DNA from 3 places in the Paenibacillus sp. FSL R5-0378 genome. Region 1 is predicted to be linked to each of the others. Evidence: predicted binding sites of a transcription regulator. Region 1 holds the regulator's gene; each other region holds the start of a gene.

Region 1 (3,263 bases):
AAGGCTCAGCGCTTTCCGAGGGTTTCCCGGATGAGCTTCGCCCGGTAAATATCGCGTTCTTCGGTGTTCATCTCGTGACCGTAAGTTTTCTGCAGGAAGCCCGGCTGGGTCATCACATTCAGTTCATTCATCACCGAAATAGACGGTCCCTCAAGAATCCCGAGATCCACTCCAAGGCGCACGTCGGAGAGACGCTGCCCTGCCTCTTTCGAATCCATCACTTCCGCGTAGGATAAAATCCCATAGGACCGTTTGATGCGGTCGGTAATGCGGAGTCTGGAATCGTTCATAAGCCGCGTGCGTGCATTTTTCTCATGCTCGATAATCTGCAGCACAACGCTGTGGAGGTTGTCGATGATTTCATTCTCGGTCTGTCCCAAGGTAATCTGATTCGAGATTTGGAACAGGTTACCTATTGCTTCGCTGCCTTCCCCGTAAATTCCTCTAACGGTGAGCCCAACTTGTGAAACAGCGGATAAAATCCGGTTGATCTGCTGGGTCATCACCAGCGCCGGGAGGTGCATCATGACCGAAGCCCGCAGGCCTGTGCCCACATTGGTTGGACAGCTGGTCAAGTACCCGTGCTTATCGTCAAAGGCGTAATCGATATATTCCTCAAATTTATCGTCAATGCTCGAGGCCTTCTCCCAGGCTTGGCGGATTTGAAAACCGGGGTATAGACATTGAATGCGAAGATGGTCCTCTTCGTTAATCATAATGCTGACCGATTCGTCCTCACTGAGGATGACCGCGCCGTTCTGGGATTCATTCGCCAAATTGGGGCTGATCAAATGCTTCTCTACCAGCACCCTTTTGTCCAGCGGATCGATGTGGTCGAGCTCCACGGTATAAAAAGTTCCAAAAGACTGAAGGTGATCACTGGGAATACCCGTCAGACGTTTGAGCACTTCCTCCGCCTGCTGGCGAGTGGCCAATAGCGGAAAAGGAAGATGCTGCAGGTTGCGCGCAACCCGAACCCGGCTGCTGATGACGATTTCGGAAGCATCGGCTTGGCCGCGCATCCAATCGCTCAGCGCTTTCTCGGTAAACCGGAGATTTGGCATCACGCATTCCTCCTCCTTCGAGTGAACTTTACTGTTCCGACAATTCTTTCTCAAGCTTACGGATCTGGTCGCGCAGCTTCGCAGCCTCTTCGAATTCCTCTTCGTGAATACGCTGCTGAAGCTCGAGCTTCAAGCCGTCGATTTTCCGTTTGGCTTGAATTTTGCTGCCGCCTCTCTTAGGCAGCTTGCCGACATGTACGGTACTGCCGTGAACTCTTTTGAGCAGAGGGTCCAGGCGGTTGCCGAAGTACTTATAACAGGAGCTGCAGCCGAACCGGCCGATCTTGCTAAACTGCGAGTACGTCATCCCGCACTCTTCACATCTCAGCGATTGAGCAGCCTTGGCGCTGCTTGCCGCCCCTTTGCCGGCCATGTCAATGTCCATGAGACCAGACAGCAGGCTGTGTATAGAAAATCCGCCAGAGGTTCCGGGGATCATTTCCCCTTTCTCCCGGGCACAGGATTCGCAAAAATGAAACTCCGTCTTCTCACCATTCACAATCTTGGTAAAATGGAGAGTCGCCGGTCTCTTACCACATTCTTGGCAAAGCATACCGATGTACCTCCTTTTTCTCCGTAAGCCTATTTGCCTAACAAAGAAATCAGCATCGCCTTCATCAGCCGAGCACGTATCTCATCCCGGTAAGGAAGCTTGATCATCAGGCACTCTCTGGATATCGCGGCGCGCATAATGCTCGCTTCGCGTTTGCTAAGGATGCGTGCCTCCTCCAACTGATAGATCAGCCCTTCGGCCACGTTCTGATCGATGCGTTCCCCAATCGTTTGGTGGAGATGCGTATGAAGCGCCGAGTATTGCGGGAGTTCAATCCGTTGAATCCGGATATACCCTCCGCCACCGCGCTTGCTTTCCACAAGATAACCTTTTTCCAGCGTGAATCGTGTACTGATCACATAGTTGATCTGGGATGGAACGCATGAGAACTGATCAGCCAGATCGTTGCGCTGAATTTCAATCATTCCTTCGGGACTATCATGCAGAATACCCTTCAGATATTGTTCAATAATATCAGAGATATTACGCATTGTTCATCCTCCATTACGTTAAAACGTCAAGACCTTCATGGTCATTCGTTAGTCCGTTCGCATACCCAAACCATCTCCTTTAAACTTAACCAATGGTCTTGGGCTCGAATCTGGATCTTAACCCGGTGAATATGTTATAACTGATCTAAACCTTGCGCATTCACTATTGTGAGTTCAACCGTAAACAAACATACATTTGAATTTACGTTGACTTTGACTTTCTTTGATCTAAATTATAACATATTCTCACGTTTTGCCAAGAGGGTGTATCTTCATTTTTGACGTTCTCCTTCTTTTTATACCGCACCGATACGAAATAACCCCCTGCAACGTATGCAGAGGGTTATTATTCTGACCGGATCCCGGCTCATTAGAATTGTACAGCAAGGTATTTTATTCCATAATTAAAAGAAGTCCATAAACAAGGTCTGTCGGACGGGGATCCGCGCTTCCAGGATGCTCACTGCCTTCGCACTGCCTGCAATTCGTCCGGATTGGTATAGTTCAGCCGGCCGTTTGAACCCCGTCAGCAGGACGGTCAGTGCCTGGATGTCGCAGCTAAGGATCTCTTCCTGCTGTTCTTGAGATGAATCCAGGGGAGAGACCGATGCGGTTCCGTCCGATGAGAACGCCCAGCTCCAAACGCCTTCATTCCAAGGTGCATACATATCCGTCAGCTGAATCGTTAGACGCTCGGATCCCCCCTCGCCGGAGGCTGTAAAAGGATACGTTTCGACGAGTTTCTTCATATTTACGACACGGGCCATCCCATATGGGATAATCTCCTGGTTAATCCGCGGATCGGCCAAATGATATGTAAGACTGTCATCCATCGGCATGAAATTGACGATTACTAGCGTCACCATTGAATCGTGATTGGCGATATATGTCCATAGCGCACGGCGTGCCTCATCCGTGACATAAACGAGTTCATCGATGGTAAACTCCTTGTTTTCCACCTTATAAAGAACATATCCTTCCGGCGCACCTGAAGCCGAATAATAAACCGCCGTATGTCCATCCTCGTCCAGTACCGAACGGGTCCACCATTCCCGCGTCCGAACCATTAATCCATTATAACGTTTGGAAAATGCAGCATAGACCGTATCCAGAACATCCACGTCTTTGATATCCCGCCGAACCGCACCTTCAGTG
Region 2 (3,263 bases), 1.1 Mb from region 1:
TCGGCCCGACGAACAGGAAGGACGCAATCGGCTTGGAGTCGCTGCGCAGTCCGGCGCGTCCGCGGCGAACGGCTTTGGCGACCTTGTCGACGGCTTCGCCCTGGCCGATGACGCGGCTTGCGAGGCGGGCGGCCAGATTTTTCATCTTGCCGCGCTCATCCGCCTGCAGCTTGCCGACCGGGATGCCGGTTTTTCGCTCGATGATGTTCTGGATATCCTCGACGGTTACTTCTAGGACCTCTCCGGCAGCGGCATCCCCGTTCAGACGCTGCTGCAGGTCGGCTTCCTCGTCGCGCAGCTTGGCGGCGAGCTCGTAGTTTTCATCGCGGGCGGCCGCGTCTTTCTCGATTGTGATCTGTTCCAGACGGGCGCGGATCTCGTCCGCACTGCCGACCGGAGCCCGCAGATTCAGCTTGGCGCCCGATTCGTCGAGCAAGTCGATCGCTTTATCGGGCAGGAAGCGGTCCTGGATATAGCGGCTGGACAGACGCACGCACGCTTCAAGCGTTTCGTCCGGGTAGCGTACGCCGTGGAACTGCTCGTATTTCGGACGCAGCCCTTTCAAAATTTTGATCGTTTCCTCGGCGGTCGGCTCGTCGACGGTTACCGGCTGGAAGCGGCGCTCCAGCGCGGCGTCTTTCTCGATCTGACGGTATTCCTTAAGCGTTGTGGCGCCGATGACCTGCAGCTCGCCCCGTGCCAGCACCGGCTTCAGGATGTTGCCGGCATCCATGGAGCCCTCCGCGGAGCCTGCGCCGACCAGCAGATGGATCTCGTCGATGAACAGCAGAACATTTTTACGCTGCTCCAGCTCGGCGATCAGCTGCTTGACCTTTTCTTCGAATTGCCCGCGAATGCCGGTTCCGGCTACGAGGGAGGCGACGTCGAGCGAATAGACTTCCTTGCTCCGCAGCTTCGCTGGTACGCTGCCCTCCGTAATGCGCAGCGCCAGCCCTTCGGCGATGGCCGTCTTGCCGACGCCCGGTTCGCCGATCAGCACTGGATTGTTCTTGTTCCGGCGGTTCAAAATTTCGATGACGCGGTCGATCTCTTCATCGCGGCCGATGACGTTGTCGATCTTGCCGCCGCGCGCCGCGTCGTTCAGATTGCGTCCGAGCTGGTCCAGCAGCCCGCCGCCGCGCCGTCCGCCTTCTTGAGCGGCGGCTCTCGGAGGCTGCTGCGCCGCGCCGGATACCGGCTGGCCGGATTGCATGAAGCCGCGGAACAAATCTTCCAACGGAGAAGAATAGCTGCCCGAAGGACCAAAGCCGGCCGCAAACGGCACGCCGCCGTTTACTTTGGCATAGCAATCTTCGCAAAGAAACAATTTCTCGGATTTATGGTTGACAGTGAGGCTCAGACCTACGGTTGCCTGGTTATGATTACAATGTTGACAGCGCATGAAGGCATGCCCCTTTCGTTAGTTAATGGATTAATCAATTTTTGAATACTTCATCTGGATGCCCTAATCAGGAAAACGGCTGCCCGCGCCTTACGGGAGCAGGCCGCCGGAATAAAGGGATAAAAGTCAGAACTTCCGTCAGGACAAAGACGGCTGCACCGAAAGTCAAACACCTAAAGAGGTTGTTCATGCAGTACAAGTTTGATCTTTCGCTCTGACTTTGACTTTCTTTGACCTTATTATACCTCACTTGGAACACATGTCAACAGGTTTTCAGTTATTTTTCGTAAGTATATAGAAAAAGGTTTGAGAGAAAGAACGGTTCGGCCTTTCGGCGTGCTTGAGGCGGAAAAAAGGCTGGAAGGCAAAGAAAAACGTCTATCGATGTACATTCGAAGAGTGTGACGCATTTAGCGGAACTTTATTGCGATATAACCGAAGCCCGGGCCTCCCGAAGCATGAAAAAAGCCCTGCCGTACGGAATGTCTCCGTAACAGCAGGGCGTACCTTGTATGATCAATGCGGTGAATAAGCCAAAAGTGTCATGATTCCTCGTCCTGCAATATGCAGTCGGCAAACAAAATGAATTTCGGGATGCGGAAAAATTGTTCCGCCCGGTCTTGAAAGCTGGCTGACGGCAGCGTCCCTTGGTGCAGCCATTTCCGGAACGTTCCGGGATGGATGTCCATCCATTCGCTGACGTCGCTGACGGACAGGTCGTGAACCATGCACAGCCCCGTTAGTATTTTGTTGCTGACAGGCGACCGAGTCAGCGTCCGGCGCATGAAGCGCGAAGAGGAAGGCTGACAGATGATCGGGCTTGTAGATGTAACGGTATGATTAAACAGAATGTGATGCGGATAGCCCAGGTATTGGCATACCTTGTCCAAATTCTTTTTTCCCGGGATCCGTCCTTCATATACCCAGGCGCTCACGCTCCGGGAAGAAACCGAAATGTCCTCAGCCAGCTGGGACAGCTTGATGTCGTTGGCCATCAGGACAGCCAGCAGCACGCGGTTGCGGATTTGGCAGCGGGATGGCTTGCGGAAGCGTTTGACGCGGATTCCTTTTCCTAAGTATTTGCGATTGATCAGAGACCACGCCTGAATGGAATGCGGTTCTTGTTGTTTAGGCATATTTCCTCCGATGATTTTTCTTAAAATTCTACAATAGTTTCGGCTACGTTTTCAATAGTGCTATCGCCTGTTTCTGCAAGGTCCCGGTTTTCAGCCGAATGACCCGGGAATTTACGGTATCCCGTTGTCAAGTGAATAATAGGAACTATTTTTTCACTTCAACCCCAAAATGCTTCCAATTCAGTCATCAAACTGTTACCGAATTGAAATTGAACTCGCCAGCCGGGAAGGGTACAATGCAAGGGTGCTAGATTACTAGATTCGCGTATCTACGACATCTTAGCCAAATCCGAGAGAAAAAGGTTGGTAGATTATGTTGAAAAAGAAGTTGCACTACTCGAAATGGCTCTTATCATTCCTGCTTGTTTTTAGCACTGTACTTTCGGCAGAAGGAGGGCTGGCTACAGCCGCGGGCAGCACGGCGTCCTCTGTCAAGGCTTCCGTCTTTGTCGCTGTCAATGACAAACTGATCACTTACGACCAGCCCCAGCCGCTTATACATAACGGTACATTGTTTGTACCCGTCGCCTCTACGGTTTCCCAGATGAATGCGTCGGCGAAGTACGCCGCAGGCAAGCTGACCATTTCGCGCGGAAAGCAGGCGCTTGTCCTGACGGTTCCCGGGAAGGACGCCATTCTGAAAAACGGAAGAACGCTCGTCTCCCTGCGGAAGCTGACCGACAAGTTCGGCTACCAAATTTCCTACAATGCCGCCCAGTCGCTGT
Region 3 (3,263 bases), 760 kb from region 1:
ATACGGCGGAAAGCGAGTCGTCCGATACGTCCAAAACCGTTAATGCCTACTTTTACACTCATTGAATAGTCCTCCCAAAAGTTCGTATTTTATTTATTCAAAACAGGTAAATACCTGTCATGACATCAAAAAGAATGTTGTTTACTCGCCGTCGATTTCCCGGCAGATCTCGATAGCGGCCGCTTCGTCAACCACCAGAATGTCCTCGTGGCCGAACTTGAGCACCGCATGGATCGCTTTGGCCTTGCTTCGGCCGCCCGCAATGCCGATGACGGTCTCGGTCCGCATAATGTCCTCCAGCCGCAGCCCCAAAGTCATCATTTTATGAACGACAACGCCTTGTTCATTGAAATAGTAGCCAAAGGATTCGGCTACGGCTCCTTCCGACCGGATCTCCTCCACAGCGGCGGGATCCAGCCTTCTGCGGCGGGTCATCTCCATCGCGTCCCCGATGCCGTGCATGATGATGCGGCAGTGCCTGATCGCCTGCACGATCTCCTGGATGTTGCGGTCCTGCACCAGCGACTGATACGCTTCATCGCTCAGGAGGTCCGGCACATGCAGCAGCCGGTACTGCGCGCCGACGCGCTTGGCCATGGTGGATGCGATCGTATTCGCCTGAAACTCCACGCTTTCGCCAAGTCCGCCCCTAGCTGGCACGAACCAGCTGTTCTTCATCGGTACGGCCGCCTGCGGCGTTAGCTGCTCCGCCACTTCGGCGAGCGTTGAGCCTCCAGTCACCGCTACGGTGTCCCCTTGGTTCATGACGCCAAGCAGCGCTTTGGCACCCGCGCGTCCCAAGTCACGCTTCGTGAGGGGCGACGATTCGCAATCCCCGGGCACGACCACGACTTTGCGCAAGCCGTACGTCTGGCGGATCTTCTCGCCAAGATCATTGAGGCCGAACAGCACTTTCACCATCGGCTCCATCTGTTCGAGCAGCTTGCTTCCCGCCTCACTGACCCTCATCCCAGAGCTCTCGATCTCAATCAGGCCCTGGGACTTGAGAAGATCCGTCTCGGCCCGCAGCACCCGCTCGGTCATATGCAGGGATGCAGCGAGCGTTCTCCGGCCGATCAGCTCCGACAGCATGATCTGATGAAGAATGGTGTATCTGGTCTTGAGAACGTCCACGAGATCAGGCAGAAGCTGCTTTTGTATCTCTAATATATCCCGCATTTCTTTCCACTCCTGCAACTTCGCTTCCCTCTCTCCCCTGGCCCTAAAATGTCCCGGGTCAACGTTTTAAGTCCCACCACTATTCTACTCAATAATGGCGCTGGTTGCAAGTAGTCCACTGACTATAATTCACATCACCCTTTCCTCCTATACAGCATTTTCCTGATTCAAAAAAATTAATAACTTAACCCTTGCATTTTGAGGCAAGCTATCATATAATAACTCTTGCTATTGAATTTTGCGCCCGTGGTCCAATGGATATGACGTAGGCCTCCGAAGCCTGAGATCGAGGTTCAATTCCTCGCGGGCGCGCCATTTTTCTTCAATAGAAGAGAACGCAGAACGGTAACCGTTCTACGTTATGTTTTTAACCAAACGTACCACAGCCAATCAGATGGCTATTTTTTTTACCTTGAGTTTGACTTTCTTTGACTTTTTGTTTGAAATTGTTTATCATGTGGTTAATACGGTAACAGTATGTATAGAATGACCTATTTTGAGCCAATTAAGGGAGGTTTTCCACGTGAGTTATATTCCTATGGTCGTCGAACAAAGCAACCGCGGTGAACGGGCTTACGACATCTATTCCCGTTTGCTGAAAGACCGCATCATTTTCCTGGGCACCGAAGTCAATGACGTGGTCGCCAATTCTATCATCGCCCAGCTGCTGTTCCTCGCAGCCGAAGATCCGGAGAAAGACATCCATTTGTACATTAACAGCCCCGGCGGATCCATTACGGCCGGTATGGCGATTTTCGATACCATGCAGTTCATCAAACCGGACGTATCTACTATCTGCGTAGGCTTGGCCGCTTCCATGGGCGCGTTCCTGCTGAACGCCGGCGCCAAGGGCAAACGCTTCGGCCTGCCGAACAGTGAGATCATGATCCACCAGCCGCTCGGGGGTGCGCAAGGCCAGGCTACGGATATCGAAATCCGCGCCCGCCGCATTCTGAAAATGCGCGACACCTTGAACCGCATCCTGTCCGAACGTACCGGACAGCCGCTGGAGCGCATCGAGAAAGACACCGACCGTGACTACTTCATGAGCGCAGCTGAAGCGCAGGAATACGGACTGATCGATAAAGTTCTGGAAAGCACTCCAATCCAAGGCGTGTAAATATTCGCGGCTTTGGAACCGAAGAAAAACAGGGAATCTCCCCGAATCGATCCGCTTACGGATCGCCGGGAGGCTCCCTGTTTTTTTGTTTTTCAAGGCGTCAAGCAGGCTGCAAGCGCACCCATGAACATGATTCTCATAGGCTTGACCACATCAATATATTGATGCATTATTCTTACTACATGCCAAATATCATCTACATATTGATTTCCATCGGCATAGTATATATAACATATTTTCCCTCTATCCCAGTCTATTCAGTGTAGTTCTAGGATTAAGGGGTTTCATTTTCAGCGAAGCTGAACCATTCTGTGATCACAAGAATAACGACCACGATATGTGGTGTGGTTATCTACAATGACGTCAATAGACGTTTTTTTTGCGCCCGTGACCACGGCAGAGAACATTATTCAGGAGTGAAGGATCATGCTGATCGTCTATGATTCCAAGACCGGCAATGTCAGACGCTTTGTCAACAAGCTGAACATGAGAGCCATTCCGATCGAAGAGCAGGAGCAGGTGAATGAGCCTTACGTGCTCGTAACGTATACAACAGGTTTTGGGCAGGTGCCCGAGAAAGTGTCCAACTTCCTGTCGAAGAACAACCGCATGCTTCGCGGCGTGTCGGCCAGCGGCAACCGGAACTGGGGGCCTCGTTTCGCCAAGAGCGCGGATACGATATCGGAGATGTACCATGTGCCGGTCATCACCAAGTTTGAGCTTTCGGGAACGATGCGGGATACAGAGATTTTCAAAGAGAGGGTGCGGAGCATTGAAGCATATTGAACTCAACAACGAAATTATGCAGCGCGGATTGGACGGTTACTTTCAATTGGAAAAGGACCGGGAGGCGGTTGCCGCCTTTATGGAGGAAGTGGAGCGCGATACGATGAAGTTCGGCTCCCTGCGCGAGAAGCTGGATTACCTGATCAGCAACGACTACTATGAGAACGTGTTTGAGCAT

The links. The regulator CtsR, encoded in region 1, represses protease genes until heat stress. The targets are predictions, from matches to a motif close to ATGGTCAATAAAGGTCAAACA.
Region 2: the regulator CtsR is predicted to act here: its motif matches at 1,620-1,640, upstream of MKY74_RS11980 (ATP-dependent Clp protease ATP-binding subunit).
Region 3: the regulator CtsR is predicted to act here: its motif matches at 1,595-1,615, upstream of clpP (ATP-dependent Clp endopeptidase proteolytic subunit ClpP).

The regions. Positions count from the first base shown of each region.
Region 1 is NZ_JBBPAY010000001.1:1,451,530-1,454,792, reverse strand. Features, by position in the region: gene MKY74_RS06390 (protein arginine kinase) at 6-1,064, opposite strand; gene MKY74_RS06385 (UvrB/UvrC motif-containing protein) at 1,093-1,617, opposite strand; gene MKY74_RS06380 (CtsR family transcriptional regulator) at 1,647-2,108, opposite strand; gene MKY74_RS06375 (GNAT family N-acetyltransferase) at 2,513-3,263, opposite strand, start outside.
Region 2 is NZ_JBBPAY010000001.1:2,541,873-2,545,135, forward strand. Features, by position in the region: gene MKY74_RS11980 (ATP-dependent Clp protease ATP-binding subunit) at 1-1,402, opposite strand, end outside; gene MKY74_RS11985 (helix-turn-helix domain-containing protein) at 1,945-2,538, opposite strand; gene MKY74_RS11990 (polysaccharide deacetylase) at 2,852-3,263, shown strand, end outside.
Region 3 is NZ_JBBPAY010000001.1:696,233-699,495, forward strand. Features, by position in the region: gene gap (type I glyceraldehyde-3-phosphate dehydrogenase) at 1-62, opposite strand, end outside; gene MKY74_RS02990 (sugar-binding transcriptional regulator) at 142-1,179, opposite strand; tRNA gene MKY74_RS02995 (tRNA-Arg) at 1,420-1,494, shown strand; gene clpP (ATP-dependent Clp endopeptidase proteolytic subunit ClpP) at 1,703-2,299, shown strand; gene nrdI (class Ib ribonucleoside-diphosphate reductase assembly flavoprotein NrdI) at 2,726-3,085, shown strand; gene nrdE (class 1b ribonucleoside-diphosphate reductase subunit alpha) at 3,072-3,263, shown strand, end outside.